4 regions of the Proteus appendicitidis genome follow, and region 1 is predicted to be linked to each of the others. Evidence: predicted binding sites of a transcription regulator. Region 1 holds the regulator's gene; each other region holds the start of a gene.
What was found. The regulator CRP, encoded in region 1, controls carbon source genes, mostly activating them, when cyclic AMP is high. The targets are predictions, from matches to a motif close to ATGTGANNNNNNTCACAT.
Positions count from the first base shown of each region.

Region 1 (5,576 bases):
ATAAACCACGCTTAGTCATTTTTCATGGCTTAGAAGGTGGATTTAGCAGCCCTTATGCTCACGGCATGTTAGCCGCAGCAAAAGAGAGGGGCTGGCTAAGCGTTGTGATGCACTTTAGAGGATGTAGTGGTGAACCCAATAGACAAAACCGTATTTATCACTCTGGTGAAACGGAAGATGCTCGCTACTTCTTAAATTGGCTGAAAAAAGAATTTGGTGAGCAACCAACAGCCGCCGTTGGTTATTCTCTTGGTGGAAATATGCTTGCCTATTATCTCGCAGAAAGTGGTGAAAATGCGGTTGTCGATGCTGCCGTTATTGTCTCTGCGCCATTAATGCTAGAACCATGCTCAACAAAAATTGAACATGGCTTTTCTCGTTTTTATCAATGGTATCTGTTAAAAGAGCTGAAAAATAACGCAACACGTAAGCTTGTTCGTTATCCTGAATCGTTACCCATTAGTTTGTTAACGATAAAATCCATTAAAAAACTACGTCAATTTGACGATTTAATTACCTCTAAAATCCATGGATTTAAAGATGCGTTAGATTATTATCGCCAATGCAGCGCATTGCCTTTATTAAATAAAATAAAGAAAACAACACTGATTATTCACGCTAAAGATGATCCTTTTATGTCTGCGGATGTTATTCCTGATATCACAACCTTACCAAATAACATTGAATATCAACTCACCGAGTTTGGTGGACATGTCGGTTTTGTCAGTGGAAAACTGTCTAAACCCGTGATGTGGCTTGAAAGTCGAATACCTGACTGGTTATCCGCTTATTTGGAGAAAACCAAATGATAATTCCTTGGAAGGATCTTTCCACAGAGGCACTTGATAATCTTATTGAAAGTTTTGTTTTACGAGAAGGCACTGATTATGGTATCCAAGAGAAAACGCTTGAACAAAAAGTCGCCGACGTAAAAAAACAGCTTAAATCCGGTGAAGCCGTATTGGTTTGGTCAGAACTTCATGAGAGCGTCAATATTATGCCGGCATCGCAGTTTCGCTCTGGTTAGTTATTCAAAGCAAGCGATGTATCGCCATCAATAAGGGTCAACCTTATTTAGCAAAAGGATAACCTATGTCAATCAAGCATCCGATCATCGCAGTAACTGGCTCTAGTGGTGCAGGGACGACCACAACAAGCCAAGCTTTTCGTAAGATATTCCAACAACTCAATGCAAATGCAGCATTGATTGATGGAGATAGCTTCCATCGCTATACCCGTCCTGAAATGGATATGGCGATAAGAAAAGCCAGAGAACAAGGTAGACATATCAGTTATTTTGGCCCTGAAGCAAATGATTTTAGCTTACTGAGTAAGACCTTAAGTCAGTATAGTGATACAGGGCAAGGTCAATCTCGCAAATATCTACACTCTTATGATGAAGCCACTCCCTATAACCAATTACCGGGTACATTTACCCCTTGGGAGCCGTTGCCAAATAATACCGATGTTCTTTTTTATGAAGGGTTACACGGGGGTGTAGTTACCAACGAACATGATGTTGCACAACATGTTGATTTATTAGTGGGCGTTGTACCTATCGTAAACCTTGAGTGGATACAAAAACTCATTCGAGACACCACAGAACGAGGGCATTCACAAGAGGCGGTAAGAGATTCGGTTGTACGCTCAATGGATGATTATATTAGCTATATTATTCCTCAATTCTCACGCACTCACATTAACTTCCAACGCGTTCCGACGGTTGATACTTCAAACCCCTTTTCTGCCAAAGCGATCCCCACTCTCGATGAGAGCTTTATTGTTATTCGTTTTCGAGGCTTAACCGATATTGATTTTCCCTATTTACTTGCGATGTTGCATGGCTCCTTTATGTCAACAATAAATACTATTGTTGTACCGGGCGGGAAATTAGGATTAGCGATGGAATTAATTATGGCGCCATTAGTCAAAAAATTATTAAATGGCGAAAAGATAAGTTAACCAAAATAAAATTTATCTCTATAAAAATAATATCCCATTAATTAAGGGATATTATTTTTCAGATTAAACTTTATTTTAAAATATCAAAATTAGTCAGCATCTTTTATTTCAAATGAATGCGTAATATTGGCTGCTTTTCCTAGCATTAAAGAAACAGAACAATATTTTTCTGCCGATAATTGAACGGCGCGTTCTACGATTTTATCCGTTAACTCTTTACCAGAAACAATAAAATGTAAATTGATATCCGTAAATAAACGAGGGGCTTCTTCGCGTCGTTCTGATGTTAATTTTACTTCACAATCAGTTACTTGGTGACGACCTTTACGTAAAATACTCACGACATCAATCGCGCTACATCCACCCGCAGCAATTAATACCATTTCCATTGGGCTTGGGGCTTTATCACCCGAATTCCCATCCATCATAATTTGATGGCCAGATGAAGATTCGCCAACAAAAGATAAATCTTCAACCCACTTAACTCTCGCTTCCATTTATTTTCCCCTAAAGATGACAGAAACTAAAAGAGTACATACTCATAATTCAACTGGCAATTAGCAAATAGGTTTATTATGCTGACTGCGTAAAACGAGACTTAATGCACTAATTGTGTTAAAAACAATATCTGCTTGATGATAGTGGTTAAGATCAATGCATTATTTTCTCATTTATTATAATCTACTCCATATTAACTTACCGTGTTCTCAGGAAGTTAATAGGTAAAGATAGGATTTTTAAGCACGCTGTCTCAAAAGGGAACCTATCCGTTTTGAAAGGCTGCATTTAACGTACAGAGGATAACGCGAATGGTTCTCGGCAAGCCGCAAACAGACCCGACTCTTGAATGGTTTTTGTCACACTGCCATATTCACAAATATCCATCCAAGAGCACGCTGATCCACCAAGGTGAGAAAGCGGAAACACTTTATTATATTGTTAAAGGTTCCGTGGCTGTTCTTATTAAAGATGAAGAAGGAAAAGAAATGATCCTCTCCTACCTAAATCAGGGGGATTTCATCGGTGAACTTGGATTATTTGAAGAAGATCAAGAACGTAGTGCATGGGTTAGAGCAAAAACAGCCTGTGAAGTAGCAGAAATTTCCTATAAAAAATTCCGCCAATTAATTCAGGTTAACCCTGATATTCTGATGCGCCTTTCTGCTCAAATGGCGAACAGATTACAAACCACATCAGAAAAAGTAGGTAACCTTGCTTTCCTTGATGTAACAGGTCGTATTGCACAAACCTTATTAAACTTAGCAAAACAACCCGATGCAATGACGCATCCTGATGGCATGCAAATTAAAATTACACGTCAGGAAATTGGTCAAATCGTTGGTTGTTCACGCGAAACTGTAGGCCGTATTCTGAAAATGCTGGAAGATCAAAACTTGATCTCCGCACACGGTAAAACTATCGTCGTTTACGGGACTCGCTAAGTTTCCCCGCTCGAATAAACAATAGCCCATAAAAGGGCTATTGATAGACTTTTATATGTAAACCCCATCCTCGTTGATGGGGTTTTTAGTCGATACTACCCTGCTACAAATTCCGCAATAGCCGCTTTTAATGCCACCATTCCTTCTTGTAGCTCTTCTTGGGTAATAATTAACGATGGTGTAAAACGCATCACATCGGCTCCTGCGTTTAACATCATTAAGCCATGTTTGGCAGCAAGACCGAGTAACTCTTTAGCTTTACCTTCATATTGTGGTGCCAATTGCGCACCAATCAATAAACCTTGCCCACGAATTTGCGAAAAGACATTATAAACTTGATTGATTGCCGCCAGTTCATCCACAATCCATTGATAGCGCTTTTCTACACCCTCCAATACCTCCGGTGTATTAATTAAATCAAATGCGACATTACCCACGGCACAAGCTAATGGATTGCCACCATAAGTTGTACCATGAGTTCCGACACCCATTGCAGAAGCTATCTCATGTGTTGTTAACATTGCACTAAGTGGAAAACCACTTCCTAGTGCTTTTGCGGTTGTAATAATGTCGGGTGTCACATCATAGTTCATATAGGCGAAAAGCTTGCCTGTACGCCCCATACCCGTTTGTACTTCATCAAGAACAAGCAGCGCTTGATGCTTATCGCACAATTCACGTAGCCCTCTCATAAACTCAGGTGTTGCCGCCGTTACGCCACCTTCACCTTGAACTGGCTCTAAAACAACAGCACAAGTGTGATCGTCCATTACCGCTTTAACCGCATCTAAATCATTAAAGGGGACGTGTACGATATCTGCAGGCTTAGGGCCAAAACCATCTGCATATTTAGGTTGCCCACCAACAGAGACTGTAAACAGTGTTCTGCCATGGAATGCATGGTGAAAAGCAATAATTTTAGTTTTATAAGGGCTATGGCGAGTAATGGCATAATGGCGCGCTAATTTAAATGCTGCCTCATTCGCTTCTGCGCCTGAATTGGCAAAAAAGACACGTTCTGCAAATGTGTTATCTATTAATTTTTGAGCTAAGCGCAATGCGGGTTCATTAGTAAAAATATTACTTACATGCCAAAGTTGTTCGCTTTGTTCTTTCAAGGCTTGATTAAGAGCAGGATGGGCATGTCCCAGTGCTAAAACAGCAATACCACCAGCAAAATCAATATACGATTTTCCCTGCTGATCCCAAACACGGCTACCCATCCCTTTGACAGGAATAAATTCTGCGGGTGAATAAATTGGCAACATTACTTGATCGTAAGTTGCCCGGTTGATGCTTTGCTTTTTCATTACCCCACCTGATCGTTATTCATATTTAATATGAAAATATAATCACTAAATATGAATAAAAAATCAAATGTGGTTTTGTATAAAAAGGCATTATTTCGCTATTTAAATGCTATCCATTTAATATTTAAGGAAATTATTTAATAGCTCATGCCCTTGTTCACTTAAAATACTTTCTGGGTGAAATTGAACCCCTTCAATTGGCAGAGTACGATGGCGAATTCCCATAATTTCATCAACATTTCCATCATGTTGGCTCCATGCCGTCACTTCAAAAGGTACAGGTAATGTCGTCGCATCAATCACTAAAGAGTGGTAACGCGTTACATTTAAAGGACGATTAAGCCCCTTAAAAACACCTTGTTGATTATGATGTATTAATGAATTTTTACCATGCATCACTTCTCGCGCTCTGATAACTGATGCACCAAAAGCTTGTCCTATCGCTTGATGTCCAAGACAAACGCCAAGAATAGGAATTTCACCGGCAAACCGCTGTATAGCCTCAAGTGAGATCCCTGCTTCATCAGGAGTGCAAGGTCCTGGCGAGATAACAAGATGTGCTGGCATCATCTTTTCTATCTCTTTAAGTCCGATCTCATCGTTACGCTTAACAACAACCTCAGCACCCAATTCACAGAAATACTGATAGAGGTTGTAGGTAAACGAGTCGTAATTATCAATAAGTAACAGCATATTAGCCTATCCGACTGATTTTCTTATCATTATCTATTTTATTACTATTTTAAAGCGAGTGTAGATTTGCCAAAATAGCTCGTTGTTTAACCGACTTGGGTACAACAAAGCCGATTATCATAGCACAGGTATAAAATATGAATAGTAAGCAAGAAAATCTGCTGATTTA
Region 1 is NZ_CP127389.1:3,775,496-3,781,071, forward strand. It holds gene QQS39_RS17235 (hydrolase) at 1-809, shown strand, start outside; gene QQS39_RS17240 (YheU family protein) at 806-1,027, shown strand; gene QQS39_RS17245 (phosphoribulokinase) at 1,093-1,962, shown strand; gene QQS39_RS17250 (OsmC family protein) at 2,052-2,459, opposite strand; gene crp (cAMP-activated global transcriptional regulator CRP) at 2,772-3,404, shown strand; gene argD (bifunctional acetylornithine/succinyldiaminopimelate transaminase) at 3,500-4,714, opposite strand; gene QQS39_RS17265 (aminodeoxychorismate synthase component II) at 4,832-5,407, opposite strand.

Region 2 (5,576 bases), 740 kb from region 1:
TAACTGTTTTTTATTGATACTACTTGCAGCGAAAAGTGTTTCATTAATCACTTGGTCAATTTGTTGGAATTCAGCAAAGTGATTACCACCACCAATAGAGCCTAAAGAGCCAGCGAAAGGATGGTTTTGCATTTCAGTCGGTAGATGCGCTTCTAGCCATTCTGAAGGTGCGATATCACTCATTTCACTCAACTGTTTTTCCGCTTTATCTAAGTTGAGTTTGCTGTTTTTAAACTCAGTTTGAAAAAGCGTCATACCACAGCCAATATCATTACCGACTAAAGCAGGGTAAAAGCGATTAACAGAAAAAAAGGCAGCGCCAATGGGATAACCACGGCCAGGATGCAAATCAGGCATACCTGCAACATAAGCCATATCAGGAAGTTGAGCGGTTGTTTCTAATTGTTGGATTGCTTTGCTTTCAATCCAAGTATTATCCGATGCGATATAACAAACGCTATCAGATAAATAATGAACACACTTGTCCATATACCAATCCATATAATGTAAAGGATAAAAAAATAAATTGATTGGCGGACAGCAAAAAGAAGAAAAAAAGGATTACTTCTGAGATTGTCCGCAAAGAGTATTCATATTTGTAGTTGTCATGGGATACCTCCTTGCAGTTAATTGAAATGGATGAAAAATAATAAATCGCGGGCATATTAACCACTTTTTTTTGCATTGGCAATCAAAAAGTGGTGTGATTTTTCTTTATTTTTTAAAAAAAGAATTAATCGATTTTATTTAATTTAAGGTTAGCTTTTCTTTATTATCTATTTAAGTTAGCTCTCTATTATTTAATTTAATAAATCACTTTTACGGAATTTTTTCGGCAATAATCTTCGTAATCATCCGTTAATTTTCTATCTGTGATAACAACATCAAACTGAGCTAAATCGCCCATATTGCCTGTCGCTGTTTCATCAAAATAGTGATATTTGGTGAGTAAAATCTTACGAATAGATTTATCCATCGCTTTTTTCTTCATGTACAGATCGTCGATGTTATAACAGGTAACGCCAAAATCGAGATGAACACCTTCGGCTGAAATAAAGGCTTTTTTAGGATTAATGCTATCAAGATAAGAAGTCTGGGTAGGATTATAGAATGAATCACTTTTAGGACGATATTCACCTCCGCAAAGTAATACGGTGGCATTTTTTTTCTGACTTAATGCCAAAAATACGCGGTGAGAATAACAGATCCCCATGAAATGCAGATTATCGGGAATTAGCTCAATCAGTGTAGGAATAAACTGTCCGTTATCGAAAAAAAGAACATCACCGTCAGACACCATGCCAGCAGCAAGATTAGGAATATGAAGTTCTTCAGTTTGATCCGGCGTAATAATATCAGAGGATGTTGAGATTAACCCTGAATGGGGCTGGGCTAATGCAACAATGTAGCCACCTAATAATGACATCGGAAAAGGGTTTTCGGCATCAGAACTAAGGTCGCGCCTAATTGTCATTTCAGAAACTTCAAGGATCCTCGCGGCGTCTTTAAGATGTATGCGACCTGAGCGTTTTATACATTCACTGAGGCGGCGCAAACGTTCGTGCTGTTTGGTCTCTATCACCGAAGGATCCTTGTGTTATCGAATAGCGTACTCCAAGAAAATATACGCTAAATAATTAGTAGTTTGATTCAGGTGCATCTGAATCTGTTGCGATAGCGACACTTGCACTCGCACCGATACGTGTTGCACCTGCTTTGATCATGTTTAATGCTGTTTGGCGATCGCGAACACCACCAGATGCTTTCACACCAACTTCATCACCAACGGTTTTGCGCATTAAAGCAACATGATGTTCTGTTGCGCCCATTGTACTGTATCCTGTTGATGTTTTCACAAAATCAACACGGATCTCACGACACATTTCACAAACTAAACGTACTTCGTCATCAGTTAATAAGCAAGTTTCTAAAATAACTTTCAGAGTTGTATTACCACAAGCGGCTTTTACTGCTTCAATATCTTGTTTTACGAAGTCTAAACGACCGCTTTTTAACATACCGATATTGATAACCATATCGACTTCTTGTGCGCCTTGACGAATAGCTTCAGCCGCTTCAAATGCTTTTGTTGCTGTTAAACCCGCCCCGAATGGGAAGTCGATAACACAACAGACTTTTACATCACTTCCTTCAAGGCAAGTTCTTGCTAAAGGGATGTAAGAAGTGTTAATACAAACGGAGAAGAAACCGTGTTCAACTGCTTCAGCACACAATTTCTTGATTTGTGCTTCAGTTGTATCTGCTGCAAGAAGGGTATGATCGATATAATTAGCTAATGGACGCATAGTATATTCCTTAATAAGAAGATTGTTATTTATCACTCATGTTAGTTTGGCAACATATTAGTGCTGTTTTAACGAGATAACAATCACAAGTGATATTTAAATAACATGATACTGTTATACATCTATCAAAATGTCACTATTTTCACATTTATAAATTTTACATAAGAGCAAGAGGCGCTATGGATATCGCAGTGATTGGTTCAAATATGGTGGATTTGATCACCTATATAGATAGGATGCCAAAAGAGGGGGAAACCCTTGAGGCGCCAGCATTTAAGATTGGTTGCGGTGGCAAAGGGGCAAATCAAGCGGTTGCGGCAGCTAAATTAAATTCAAAAGTGATGATGTTAACAAAGGTTGGTGATGATATTTTTGCGGATAACACCATCATGAATTTAGAATCTTATGGCATTAATACACGCTATGTTGAAAAAGTGCCCGGTACAACAAGCGGTGTTGCACCTATTTTTGTGACTTCTCAATCATCAAATAGCATTTTAATTGTGAAAGGTGCTAATCAGCATTTATCACCAGAGGATATTGATAGAGCAACAGATAGCCTAAAAAAATGCAAAATAATCGTACTACAATTAGAAATCCCGCTTGAAACGGTGTATCACGCTATCGAGTTCGGTAATAAACACCATATTCCTGTGTTATTTAACCCTGCACCGGCTTCAAAAGCATTAGATCTTGATATTGCGGCTCGTTGTGACTTTTTTGTTCCGAATGAAACAGAACTTGAAATATTGACGGGTATGCCAATCACCACAATGGATGAAATTCGTGAAGCCGCTTGTTCTTTATTACAAAAAGGCTTTAAGAATGTCATCGTTACATTAGGTGAAAAAGGCGCATTATGGATGAATGGCGACATTGAAAAATATATTCCCGCCATTGAAGTTGATGCAATAGATACCAGTGGGGCGGGGGATGCTTTTATTGGTTGTTTCTCCCATTATTATGTTCACACCAATAATATTGAAAAAGCGTTAAATAAAGCCGTGATGTTTTCTGGTTTAAGTGTTGCAGGTAAAGGCACACAATCTTCTTATCCAAGCATTGAAGAGTTTGGACAATTTCTAGCGCAAGCAAAGTAGTACACTTCTGCACTATCACATCTTTGTATTCCACTTGCTGTCTTATTTAGAGAACAAGTGGAATTCTTTTTAAATCAATAAATTGTTCTATTTTTCATAGTGACTGTTGGGTTTCTGACAAAGAAAAAAGCTTAACTTAATGTGACTAATTTCACAGAGTGGTGATAATTACCATTGAAATGTAATTTCATTAGATGTAATTTTTATTGAAATTTGGTTTCATTAAGGTTGTTATGATGAAAGAAGATGCATTAATCGAATGTCTTAAAAATGAAAGCAATCAAGAAACAACACAGTTTTCTGAATTAAGCGCTTTAGAGTTGGTTACGCTTATCAATAGTGCAGATATGACCGTTGCCAATGCAGTTAAAAAAGAATTACCCGCTATTGCTAAAGCGGTAGAAAAAATTACTGAGCGTTTGCAAAAAGGTGGACGTATTTTTTATGTTGGTGCCGGAACAAGTGGGCGATTAGCTGTACTAGACAGTGCCGAATGCCCTCCTACTTTTGGAGTGTCTCCTACATTAGTGCAGGCAATTATTGCAGGCGGTCATGATGCAATGCTAAAAGCTGTTGAAAATATTGAAGATAGCCAAGAGGCGGCAATTGAAGAGCTTCAACGTCGTCATGTTAGCGATAAAGATGTCGTTATTGGCATTGCGGCAAGCGGTCGTACGCCTTTCACTGTCGCAGCTTTGCAATATGGCAAAAAGTTAAAAGCATTGACTGTATCTATTACTACGCGCGGCAAAAGTATGATGAGTGAAATTGCCGACTTATCTATTGCTCCAGATGTGGGCGCAGAGGTATTAACAGGCTCTACAAGAATGAAAAGTGGCACGGCTCAAAAAATGATTTTGGGTATGTTAAGTACTAGCGTAATGACTAAGCTTGGTAAAGTGCATAAAAACCTGATGGTGGATGTGATTGCGAGTAATGAGAAATTGCAGCGTCGTGCTGAAGGCATTGTCAGCGAAGTGTGTGGAATTTCACATGAAAGAGCCAGAACCCTGTTACAAATGGTTAATTATCATCCTAGAAAAGCCATTTTAATGTATGAACTTCACCTGAGTGTGGAGAAAGTTGATCAAATTACACAGCAATATCCTTATCGTTCGTTACAACAGCAACTTGCCCTATTTAACTAATAACAATATGAGTAAACACTCTGAACTTTAGCAGGCACGCATATGGCTAATAAAATAGAACATCTCGACACGTTAGCAATAGAAATAGAAAAACACGCTGGTGGGTTTCAAAATGTGGCAACCCTAACACATTGTATGACTCGTATTCGACTGATTTTAAAAGACAGTTCGCTATTTGATGCAGACGCTTTAAAACAAGTCGAAGGCGTTAAAGGTGTTGTATTTAATGGCGAACAGCACCAAGTGATTGTAGGAATGGGAACCGCGGCAAAAGTTTATTCCATTATGAATAAGCGTATGCAAAATAGTTCGGCAAGTAGTGAAGAGGGGTCTGCGTCAACACCAGTGAAAAAAGGCTTTTCTATTCGTCGTATGCTAAATACATTAGCGGCTATTTTTGTTCCGACCATTCCTGCTTTAATTGGCTGCGGTTTGATTATGGGGTTAATTAATATTATCCGTTTAGTCGCGCCGGGCTTAGTTGAGCAATTCCCTGAGCTATTTAAATTATTCAAATTAATTGGTAGTACGGTATTTGCGTATCTCTCTATTATGATTGGGATAAATACCGCCAAAGAATTGGGAGCATCAACGTCGATTGGTGCGGTAATGGCAGGGTTATTAGCTATGCCAGGGCTTGCTGATATCACCTTATTTGGTGAGAAATTACAGCCAAACAGTGGCGGGATCTTTGCCGTATTAATGGTGGTCGTATTCTCTTCAAAATTAGAATTATGGTTTCGTAGTATCGTTAAAGAGAGCCTTGATCTTATCTTAACGCCATTTGTGACTATTTTAGTTTCTTCTCTTGTGGCGATTATGATCTTCCAACCTATTGGCCATTATCTTAATCAGTTATTAGCACAAGGCGTATCATTATCACTTTTAAATCAAGGTGGTGGTGCAGTTGTAACCGGTGCTGCGTTAGGGGGAAGTTTCTTATTTTTACTCTTAACGGGATTACATCAAGGGTTAATTCCTATTCATACCGAAATTTTAAATACTTTTGGTTTAAATTACTT
Region 2 is NZ_CP127389.1:408,184-413,759, forward strand. It holds gene QQS39_RS02025 (RNA ligase RtcB family protein) at 1-489, opposite strand, end outside; gene QQS39_RS02030 (DeoR family transcriptional regulator) at 806-1,582, opposite strand; gene deoC (deoxyribose-phosphate aldolase) at 1,638-2,306, opposite strand; gene rbsK (ribokinase) at 2,486-3,406, shown strand; gene murQ (N-acetylmuramic acid 6-phosphate etherase) at 3,643-4,554, shown strand; gene QQS39_RS02050 (PTS transporter subunit EIIC) at 4,597-5,576, shown strand, end outside.
Region 2: the regulator CRP is predicted to act here: its motif matches at 2,437-2,454, upstream of deoC (deoxyribose-phosphate aldolase).

Region 3 (5,576 bases), 1.6 Mb from region 1:
GGGGATTTATCACTCATCCCGGCTCCTCTCGTTTTCATTATTTATTAAATATATGAGTGCATCTATCATATCAGATAGTAGATGACTACGATAATGCCTTACCTCAATTTGCCAACTGAAATTTCTCTTGCAAAAACTCGATTATTGCCCTAGCGACATCATGACGGATCGGTTAACATCAAAGTCCCTTTTATTAATTTTATGGAAGTAAGATCCTTACTATGTCTCACGTCGCGAATAAATTATTGGTAACCTGCGCGTTACCTTATGCTAACGGTTCAATTCATCTCGGTCATATCCTTGAGCACATTCAGGCTGATATCTGGGTCCGTTATCAACGAATGCGCGGCAAAGAAGTTCATTTCATCTGCGCTGATGATGCTCACGGCACGCCAATTATGCTGAAAGCTCAACAACTGGGTATTACACCAGAAGCCATGATTGAAGAAATGAGCAAAGAGCATCAGCAGGATTTTGCTGGCTTTAATATCAGTTACGACAATTATCACTCTACACACAGTGAAGAGAGTCGCCAATTATCGACTAAAATTTATCTTGCACTGAAAAAAAATGGTCACATCAAAAGCAAAACTATTTCTCAGCTTTATGATGAAGAAAAAGGCATGTTTTTGCCTGACCGCTTTGTAAAAGGCACTTGCCCTAAATGTAAAGCGCCAGACCAATATGGTGATAACTGTGAAGTTTGTGGCTCTACTTACAGCCCAACCGAATTAATCAACCCACGCTCTGTTGTATCAGGTTCAACGCCTGTTATGCGTGAAACTGAGCACTATTTCTTCGACTTACCTGCATTTAGTAATATGTTACAAGAGTGGATCCGCTCTGGCGCTTTGCAAGAGCAAGTTGCAAATAAAATGCAAGAGTGGTTCGACAGCGGTTTACAACAGTGGGATATCACTCGTGACGCACCTTATTTTGGATTTGAAATCCCAGATGCACCGGGTAAATATTTCTATGTATGGCTAGATGCACCAATCGGCTACATGAGTTCTTTCTTAAACTTATGTGAAAAACGTGGTGATTTAAGTTTTGATGAGTTTTGGAATAAAGACAGCAAAGCAGACCTTTATCACTTTATTGGTAAAGATATCGTCTATTTCCACAGCTTATTCTGGCCAGCCATGTTAGAAGGTAGCGAATATCGCAAGCCAACCAACCTGTTTGTTCACGGTTATGTCACTGTAAATGGCGCGAAGATGTCAAAATCTCGTGGCACCTTTATTACAGCGCGTGCTTACCTTGATCATTTTGATGCAGATTGCCTACGCTATTACTATGCAGCAAAACTTTCCTCACGCATTGATGATATTGACCTAAACTTAGAAGACTTTGTTCAACGTGTTAACAGCGATATTGTTAATAAAGTCGTTAACCTTGCATCACGTACAGCAGGTTTTATCAGCAAGCGTTTTGATGGCAAATTAGCAGATTCTTTAGATGATGCTAAGCTTTATCAACACTTTGTTGATATGAAAGAAACTATCGCACAGTCATTTGAAAATCGTGAATTTGGTAAAGCAGTTCGTGAAATCATGGCATTAGCGGATGAAGCCAACCGCTATATTGATGAAAAAGCGCCGTGGGTTGTAGCAAAACAAGAAGGTCAAGATGCACAGCTACAAGCTATCTGTACAATGGGTATTAACTTATTCCGCGTGCTAATGACATATCTGAAACCGGTTTTACCTTCATTAACAGAACGCTCAGAAGCCTTTTTGCAAACCGAATTAACATGGGATGCGCTTGCACAACCACTTTTAGGTACAGAAATCACCAAATTCAAAGCACTGTTTAACCGTATTGAAATGGATAAAGCCAATGCAATGGTTGAAGCATCTAAAAGCACCATTGCACCTGTAAAAGAAGTCACAGGACCATTAGCAGATTCACCAATTCAAGAAACGATTAAGTTTGATGATTTTGCGAAAATCGATATGCGTATCGCTGAAATTAAACAAGCTGATTTTGTTGAAGGATCAGATAAGTTACTGAAGCTAATTTTGGACTTAGGTGGTGAGACTCGCCAAGTCTTTTCTGGCATTCGTACAGCATACCCAGATCCGAAAGTGTTGGAAGGTCGTTTAACGGTAATGGTGGCAAACTTAGCACCTCGTAAAATGCGTTTTGGTATTTCAGAAGGCATGGTAATGGCGGCAGGACCTGGCGATAAAGATATCTTCTTACTTAGCCCAGATTCTGGTGCAAAACCGGGTCAGCAAGTGAAATAACAACCAAGATTCATTTGCCAAATCAATAAATGGCGGGGTTCTATAAGAGCCCCGCTCTTTTTTTATTGTGATCCGTAGCACACTTTCAAAATCGGTGTATGATAAATCTGTTAGTTGATTTGGGACACTTAATTATGAAATCTAAACGGGCACGATTGCAGATTACACTTTGGCATTATCTACGATCTTTTTTGGTACTTTATCTTTGTCTCTTTGCGGGTAATCTTATTTCAGCCCTTCTACCCTTCGCGGTTCCAGGCAGCATTGTTGGCTTACTTATTCTCTTCGGTTTACTTGCTTTCCAGCTTATCCCTTTGCGCTGGGTTAAACCCGGGGCCAATATCCTCTTAAAAAATATGACATTACTCTTTATTCCTATCGGAGTGGCAGTAATGAATTATTATGACTTATTAAGTCAGCAACTTTTCCCTATTGTTTTAGCAAGTGTGGTAAGTACCTTTGGTGTTATGGCATTAGTCGCTTATTGCTCACACTATGTTCACCGTGAGCGCATTATCGTGGGTGCAAAACCTGACATAGTTGAGGACGTTGTAGAAAAAACGCAACAGAAAGACGACGATACAGCGTTAAGTGAGAAGAAAAAATGTTAATGTTAATGAATATTTGGTGGTCACTTCCTTTGACCATAATTGTCTTTTATTTATCACGTAAACTTGCTGCTCGTTATAAATTGCCTATATTGAATCCCTTACTTATAGGTATTGCGGTTATTATTCCTATTTTATTAATCACTCATACACCTTATGAGCATTATTTTGCCGGTAGTCGTATTTTAAATGACTTATTACAACCGGCTGTGGTTGCTTTAGCAATTCCACTTTATCAGCAATTACACCAAATTCGCGCACAGTGGAAATCATTAATCAGTATTTGCTTTATTGGTAGTATTGCTGCGATGGTCAGTGGGACTGCCATTGCATTATGGGCTGGTGCAACACCCGAAATTGCCGCATCAATTTTACCTAAATCAGTGACAACGCCTATCGCAATGGCTGTCGCAGATTCCATCGGTGGTATTCCTGCAATCAGTGCTGCTTGTGTTATCGCAGTAGGTATTTTAGGTGCCATTTTTGGTCATTCACTCTTTAAAATACTGCGTATTCCTACTCACGCATCTCGTGGTTTGGCGATGGGAACCGTTTCTCATGCCGTGGGAACAGCAAGAGCGGCTGAAGTGGATTATATTGAAGGTGCTTATAGTTCACTGGCATTAATGACCTGTGGGATTATTACTTCATTAACTGCACCGTTTATCTTCCCGATTATTTTGCATCTCTATAGTTGATCTCATTTTTGCTTCCTTTTTTCTCAAATCCCCGATTTAATTAAATTTATTTCGGGGATTTTTACTATAAATTTGAGATACATCTCTCAATTAATAAATTTGTTGCAATAGTTTCATTGAAAATATGATTTTCATCACATATAAGAGTGGGTAAAGATGCCTAGAATCTTATAATACAGAAAGATTAATGGGAGACTCATGTATGCATACTCGTTTTCAGGCAATTTGGTCAGATTTATCCCCTCAGTTACAACAAGCACTTGCTCCTTATCTTGAGCAGGATGAATTCCCTGCAATGTTCACGGCAGAACAGGTCAATGCCATAAAAACACAGTTACAATGTAATGATGATGCCTTAGCCCTAGCACTTTTACCGGTTGCCGCAGCTTGCGCTGTCGCGCCAATCTCTAATTTCAAAGTGGGTGCGATTGCTCGTGGCGAAAGTGGTAATCTCTATTTCGGTGCCAATATGGAATTTGCTGGCGCACCGCTACAACAAACCGTTCATGCTGAACAAAGTGCCGTGACTCATGCATGGTTACGTGGTGAATCTCGCTTAATCTCAGTCACTGTTAACTATACACCTTGTGGTCATTGCCGCCAGTTTATGAACGAATTGAACAGTGGCACTCAAATTCAAATTCAGTTACCGGGTAGAAAAATGGCAACATTAGGCGATTATTTACCTGATAGCTTTGGCCCGAAAGATCTCAATATCACCTCTTTATTAATGGACAAAGTTAATCACGGTTACAAAATTGATAACCCTAGTGAATTAGCGCAACAGGCACTACAAGCGGCTAATCGTAGCCATGCGCCTTATAGTGGCTCGCACAGTGGTATTGCTGTTCAAATGAAGAATGGCAAAATTTTCCAAGGTAGCTACGCTGAAAATGCCGCATTTAATCCAAGTTTACCGCCATTACAAGCGGCATTAATTTTATTAAACATGGCGGGTGAGAGTGTTATGGATATTGAATCTGCTGTCTTAATTGAAAAAGCAGAGACAATTTTAACGCAATGGGATGCAACACAAGCAACATTAACTGCTTTAGGTTGTCACCAAATGCAACGCATCACTTTGTAAAAAGTTTTAACTTATTCTTCTAAAAATCTCTCCTAAAAAAGCATCAGCATGTAAATTTTGCTGATGCTTACCAGAAAAAGTTGTAACAACTGTATCTATCTCTCATTTCTAAGCATAAAAATCATAAAAAAATAACATAAGCTGTACATATTTTTATTATTTTGTAGGATCTACAATTGTCATGTGACTAACTGCCTTACAAGAGTATTTTTCATGGAACTGGAACACGAAAGTAAACGCCCTCTCTACATCCCGTATGCAGGTCCAATCCTGCTTGAATTTCCCCTGTTAAATAAAGGTAGTGCTTTCAGCGAAGAAGAACGCAGCACCTTTAACTTACATGGTTTACTGCCTGAAGCAGTTGAAACCATCGAAGAACAGGTTGAACGCGCTTATCGCCAATATCTTGATTTCAAAAACGATAACGATAAACATATTTACCTACGAAATATCCAAGATACCAATGAAACCCTGTTTTACCGTCTCTTGGAATCCCACCTAACTGAAATGATGCCAATCATTTACACACCAACAGTGGGTGAAGCTTGTGAACATTTCTCTGATATTTATCGTCGCGCTCGCGGTTTGTTTATCTCTTACCCTAACCGCGCCAATATTGACGATATGCTACAAAACGCCACCAAACAGAACGTAAAAGTAATCGTTGTAACAGATGGCGAACGTATCCTTGGTTTAGGTGACCAAGGTATCGGTGGTATGGGTATTCCTATCGGTAAACTCTCTTTATATACCGCATGTGGTGGCATTAGCCCTGCGTATACACTGCCTGTTGTACTTGATGTGGGAACTAACAACCCGCAACGTTTAAACGATCCTCTGTATATGGGATGGCGTCATCCTCGTATTACAGGTGATGAATATAACGAGTTTGTTGATGAGTTTATCCAAGCTGTTAAACGTCGCTGGCCAAATG
Region 3 is NZ_CP127389.1:1,287,191-1,292,766, reverse strand. It holds gene apbC (iron-sulfur cluster carrier protein ApbC) at 1-17, opposite strand, end outside; gene metG (methionine--tRNA ligase) at 222-2,249, shown strand; gene QQS39_RS05950 (CidA/LrgA family protein) at 2,384-2,860, shown strand; gene QQS39_RS05945 (CidB/LrgB family autolysis modulator) at 2,860-3,555, shown strand; gene cdd (cytidine deaminase) at 3,758-4,642, shown strand; gene QQS39_RS05935 (NAD-dependent malic enzyme) at 4,856-5,576, shown strand, end outside.
Region 3: the regulator CRP is predicted to act here: its motif matches at 3,678-3,695, upstream of cdd (cytidine deaminase).

Region 4 (5,576 bases), 1.5 Mb from region 1:
ATTTTTAAGAAAAATAGCGCGCTCGCCTTCCGCATTTATCGGTTTATCGTTGCTTATTTTACTGTTAATTATTGCGATTTTTGCACCTTGGTTGGCTCCTTATGATCCAAATTGGCAACATGCTGCCCAACGTTTATTAGCACCCAATGCTCAACATTGGCTAGGCACCGATAATTATGGGCGAGATATTCTTTCTCGCCTGATCTACGGTACTCGCCCCATGCTAGGTTTAGTGGGGCTGGTGGCGCTTATTACGTTACCTTTAGGATTATTGATTGGGATTTTATCGGGATATTACGGCGGTTGGACTGAACGTATTTTAATGCGCTTCACCGATATTGTGATGTCAATGCCTTCTCTTATTCTCGCTTTTGCCTTTGTCGCAATGTTAGGTCCGGGTCTGTTAAATGGGGCATTAGCGCTGGCTTTAACCGCATGGCCTGCTTATGCACGACAATCGCGCAGTGAAATTCAACATTTACGTAATAGTGATTATCTCGCTGCGGCTGAAATGATGGGAATTAAGGGTATCCGATTGTTATGGGGGCATATCTTACCCCTGTGTTTACCTTCAGCGATTGTACGTTTAGCGCTGAACTTAGCGGTGATTATCCTCGCGGCAGCAGGATTGGGCTTTCTTGGATTAGGCGCTCGGCCACCAATGGCGGAATGGGGAGCAATGATCTCAGAAGGTATGCCTGTTATTTTTGATCAATGGTGGGTTGCCGCTATTCCGGGTACGGCAATTTTGATCAGCAGTCTAGCATTTAATTTATTGGGTGATGGATTACGCGATGTATTGGGAGATACCCATGAATAAAGCACCATTAATTGAGGTAAATAACCTCTGTATTGATTTTCCAAAGGCAAGAGTGGTCAATAATGTCTCTTTTACTTTAGGGCAAGAGCGTTTAGCGGTTGTCGGCGAATCAGGTTCTGGCAAATCAATGACCGCTCGTGCATTAATGGGATTAGTTCGTCAGCCGGGAAAAGTCAGCGCAGATAAACTCAATTTGCAGGGAGATAATCTATTGGGTTTTTCCTCTCGCCAATGGAATAATATTCGAGGTAATACTATTTCAATGGTATTACAAGATCCTCGTTACGCCTTAAATCCTGTAAAAACCATTTATCAACAAGTAGAAGAAACCGTAAAACAGCATCAAAAACTTTCGCGCCAAGATAGACGCCAACTTATTATTGATACACTGCTGTCTGTCGGCTTACCTGAACAGAATATTTATCGCTATCCCGGTGAATTATCAGGGGGAATGGGGCAACGTGCAATGATAGCGATTGCACTTATTAATAATCCAACGATTTTAATAGCTGATGAACCGACTTCTGCGCTTGATGCACAATTACGTCATCAAATCCTTGAGCTGATCACCACACAGTGTGAGCAACGTCATATGGGCTTATTGCTAATTAGCCATGATTTGCCCCTTGTTGCCGAATATTGTGAACGTGTCATGGTGATGTACCAAGGCGAACAAGTTGACGAACTCAGTGCGAAGGCGCTACCGACTGCCACACATCCTTATACTCGTACACTTTGGACATGCAGACCTAACGCAAGCACTTATGGCACTCAATTGCCTGTATTAGATAGAACGCTTAATTTCAAGGGGCTGCATCATGCTAATTGATATTCATGATTTACATGTTCAATTTGAACAAGGTAAACAAGCAAAGGACGTTGTAAAAGGCATTAATTTACATATTCAACAAGGTGAAACCTTTAGCTTAATAGGTCGTTCTGGTTGCGGTAAATCGACTGTTTTACGAGTGATTGCTGGGTTGTTGCCCCATTGGCAAGGTAATATATCGCTTTTAGGGCAAACTATTAAACCTCAACAACGTTTCCAAGGGGCATTACGCCGTAATATACAAATGGTGTTTCAAGATCCCTACGCTTCTTTGCACCCTCAACACCGTATTGAACGTGCATTTTCTGAGCCGTTAAAAATCCATCAAATTCCTTTTGATAAAAATACCATTGAACAAGCATTAGCCCAAGTTGGTTTGCCCGCAGATGTGACAAGTCGTTATCCTCATCAACTTTCTGGTGGTCAGCGTCAACGTATTGCCATTGCAAGAGCCATTTTATTACAACCAAAATTATTGCTTTTAGACGAGCCAACTTCAGCACTCGATATGTCAGTACAAGCTGAGATTTTAAATCTGCTTAACACACTGAAAAAAGAGCATAATATGACATATTTATTAGTAAGTCATGATGCAGATGTTATTGCACATATGTCGGATAGAGCTGCATTAATGGAAAATGGGGAGCTCACACAACATTATGATCGAGATGCGTTATCAAAAGGGATACATCGTCTTGATTGACATAAAAGAGAATAAACAGAAGAAAAGAGAATAAATAGAAGAAAAGATCTGAGCAGTATTGCGTTGTTAATACTGCTCTTTTTAATAGTACTGTTTTAGTAGTACCATTTTTTAATTGTTCTGCGCTGTGTTTAAACTAATAAGCCTGGGAAAATAGAACGTAACCCAGTCACAATAAATTCAATACCTAACGACATTAATAATAAGCCCATTATACGAGTAACCACGTTAATGCCAGTTTGCCCTAAATATTTCACTAAGAGTGTTGCACTACGAAACAATAACCAACAACAAAATGCAAAAAAGATACTGGTTGCGGCTAATCCTAAAAAGTTAGTAAAACCTTCCCAACGAGAGCTCCACACAATACAAGAACTGATTGCCCCTGGTCCTGCCATTAATGGCAATGCTAAAGGTACAACAGCAACACTATTACGAACCGCGGATTCGTTTCGTTCTTGATTGTTTTGTTTATCTTCCCCTAAACGCCCATTTATCATTGTCATTGCAATAGTAACAATCAGCATTCCCCCTGCTATACGAAACGAGTCGATAGAAATACCGAAAATATTCAGTATAGAATCACCGATTAACAGAGAAGAAACTAAAATAATTGCAACGGAGCCATTCGCAATTAAGTTTGTTTTGTTACGCCCGGCATCAGTTTGATAACTCGTCATACTAATAAAGACAGGCAAAATACCAATTGGGTTTACAATCGCAAAAAGACCGACAAAAAATTTAATATAACCGGATAAATCCAGCAGTGACCCCATGAAAAGCCCCTTCTTGGCTAGTAAACATGCGAATTATTCTATAAAAGATAGAGTAACTCTAAAAAATGCGCGTTACTTTAAATCAATAAACCAGTTAATTCTATTAGTTAACAAGTTTTTACCTAAAATATTCTCTTGCAAACTGATCAAAACCTAGTGGTTTAATTTTATATCTAAATAAAGCATACGACAAAAAAATTGTTGAATATTTATTACATATAAGAATCATTCTCATAAAAAGCCATGCTGAAAGGTGTCAGCTTACTAATTTTGTGATATATATCACGTTAATTAATTAGAAAGATGGTAAGCTGTTATCATTCGAAGAAATAGGATTACTTCGAAAATATATTTACCTTTATTATTGTTTTTTTTAAGTTTTTTAAGCAAATTATGGCTTCTAATAATTATTACTAAAATGAGCACATTGTCATCTATCTAGGCTATCCTTATTAGTTATGATGAAAACGGCTAATTTGCTTAAAAAATTTAACATTTTATCAGGAGTCTCTTTATGTCTGTAACTAACGTTACTGAACTCAATGATTTGGTTGCTCGTGTAAAAAAAGCTCAACGTGAATTTGCTAACTTCTCTCAAGAACAAGTTGATGCTATTTTCCGTGCTGCTGCATTAGCTGCCGCTGATGCCCGTATTCCTCTTGCAAAATTAGCTGTAAAAGAGTCTGGTATGGGTATCGTTGAAGATAAAGTGATTAAAAACCACTTTGCTTCTGAGTATATCTACAATGCGTATAAAGACGAAAAAACCTGCGGGATCTTATCTGAAGATCTGACTTACGGCACAATGACCATTGCTGAACCTATTGGGATCATCTGTGGTATCGTACCAACAACTAACCCAACTTCTACTGCGATTTTTAAAGCATTAATCAGCTTAAAAACGCGTAATGGTATTATTTTCTCTCCGCACCCTCGTGCAAAAGAAGCAACAAATCGTGCTGCTGAAATCGTCTTGAATGCCGCTATCGCTGCTGGCGCACCAAAAGACATTATCGGTTGGATTGATGAGCCTTCTGTTGCCCTATCTAACGCATTAATGCACCATGATGATATTAACCTGATCTTAGCGACAGGTGGTCCAGGCATGGTTAAAGCTGCGTATAGTTCTGGTAAGCCCGCTATCGGTGTTGGTGCAGGTAATACACCTGTTGTTATTGATGATTCTGCTGATATCAAACGTGCAGTGGCTTCAATCTTAATGTCTAAAACTTTCGATAACGGCGTAATTTGTGCATCAGAGCAATCTGTTATCGTCGTTGATAGCATTTATAAACAAGTTCGTGAGCGTTTCTCAACTCACGGCGGTTACATGCTAACAGGTAAAGAATTAAAAGCAGTTCAAGACATCATCTTAAAAGATGGCAACTTAAACGCAGCGATTGTGGGTCAACCTGCAACAAAAATTGCTGAAATGGCTGGCATTGAAGTACCTGTAAATACCAAAATTTTAATTGGTGAAGTAAAAGAAACAACAGAAGCAGAACCTTTTGCTCACGAGAAATTATCTCCACTATTAGCCATGTACCATGCTCAATCGTTTGAGGATGCCGTTCTAAAAGCGGAAAAATTAGTTGAGATGGGTGGTATTGGTCACACTTCTTGCTTATATACAGACCAAGATAACTGCCCTGAGCATGTTGCCTACTTCGGCGACAAGATGAAAACATCTCGTATTTTAATCAATACTCCAGCATCTCAAGGTGGTATTGGTGACTTATACAACTTTAAACTTGCTCCTTCTCTAACATTAGGTTGTGGTTCATGGGGTGGTAACTCCATCTCTGAAAACGTAGGGCCCAAACACCTTATCAACACTAAAACCGTGGCGAAAAGAGCAGAAAATATGTTGTGGCATAAACTCCCTAAATCTATTTACTTCCGCCGTGGTTGTTTACCTATCGCACTAGAAGAGATTGCGACAGACGGTAAAAAACGCGCCTTTATCGTGACCGATAGTTTCTTATTCAACAATGGTTATGTTGATGAAGTCGCTCGTGTACTGAAAAAATTTGGTGTTGAAACAGAAGTCTTTTTTGAAGTTGAAGCAGACCCAACATTAAGTGTTGTGCGTAAAGGCGCAGAACAGATGAATAGCTTTAAACCAGACGTGATCATCGCATTAGGTGGTGGTTCACCAATGGATGCAGCAAAAATCATGTGGGTTATGTATGAACACCCAGAAACCCACTTTGAAGAATTAGCATTACGCTTTATGGATATCCGTAAACGTATTTACAAATTCCCAAAAATGGGTGTGAAAGCACAAATGGTTGCTATCACAACAACATCAGGTACTGGCTCCGAAGTAACACCATTTGCGGTAGTTACTGATGACGAAACAGGTCAAAAATATCCATTAGCAGACTATGCATTAACACCAGATATGGCTATCGTTGATGCAAACCTTGTTATGAATATGCCTAAATC
Region 4 is NZ_CP127389.1:2,272,105-2,277,680, forward strand. It holds gene QQS39_RS10630 (ABC transporter permease) at 1-820, shown strand, start outside; gene QQS39_RS10635 (ABC transporter ATP-binding protein) at 813-1,649, shown strand; gene QQS39_RS10640 (ABC transporter ATP-binding protein) at 1,636-2,352, shown strand; gene QQS39_RS10645 (YchE family NAAT transporter) at 2,484-3,128, opposite strand; gene adhE (bifunctional acetaldehyde-CoA/alcohol dehydrogenase) at 3,643-5,576, shown strand, end outside.
Region 4: the regulator CRP is predicted to act here: its motif matches at 3,399-3,416, upstream of adhE (bifunctional acetaldehyde-CoA/alcohol dehydrogenase).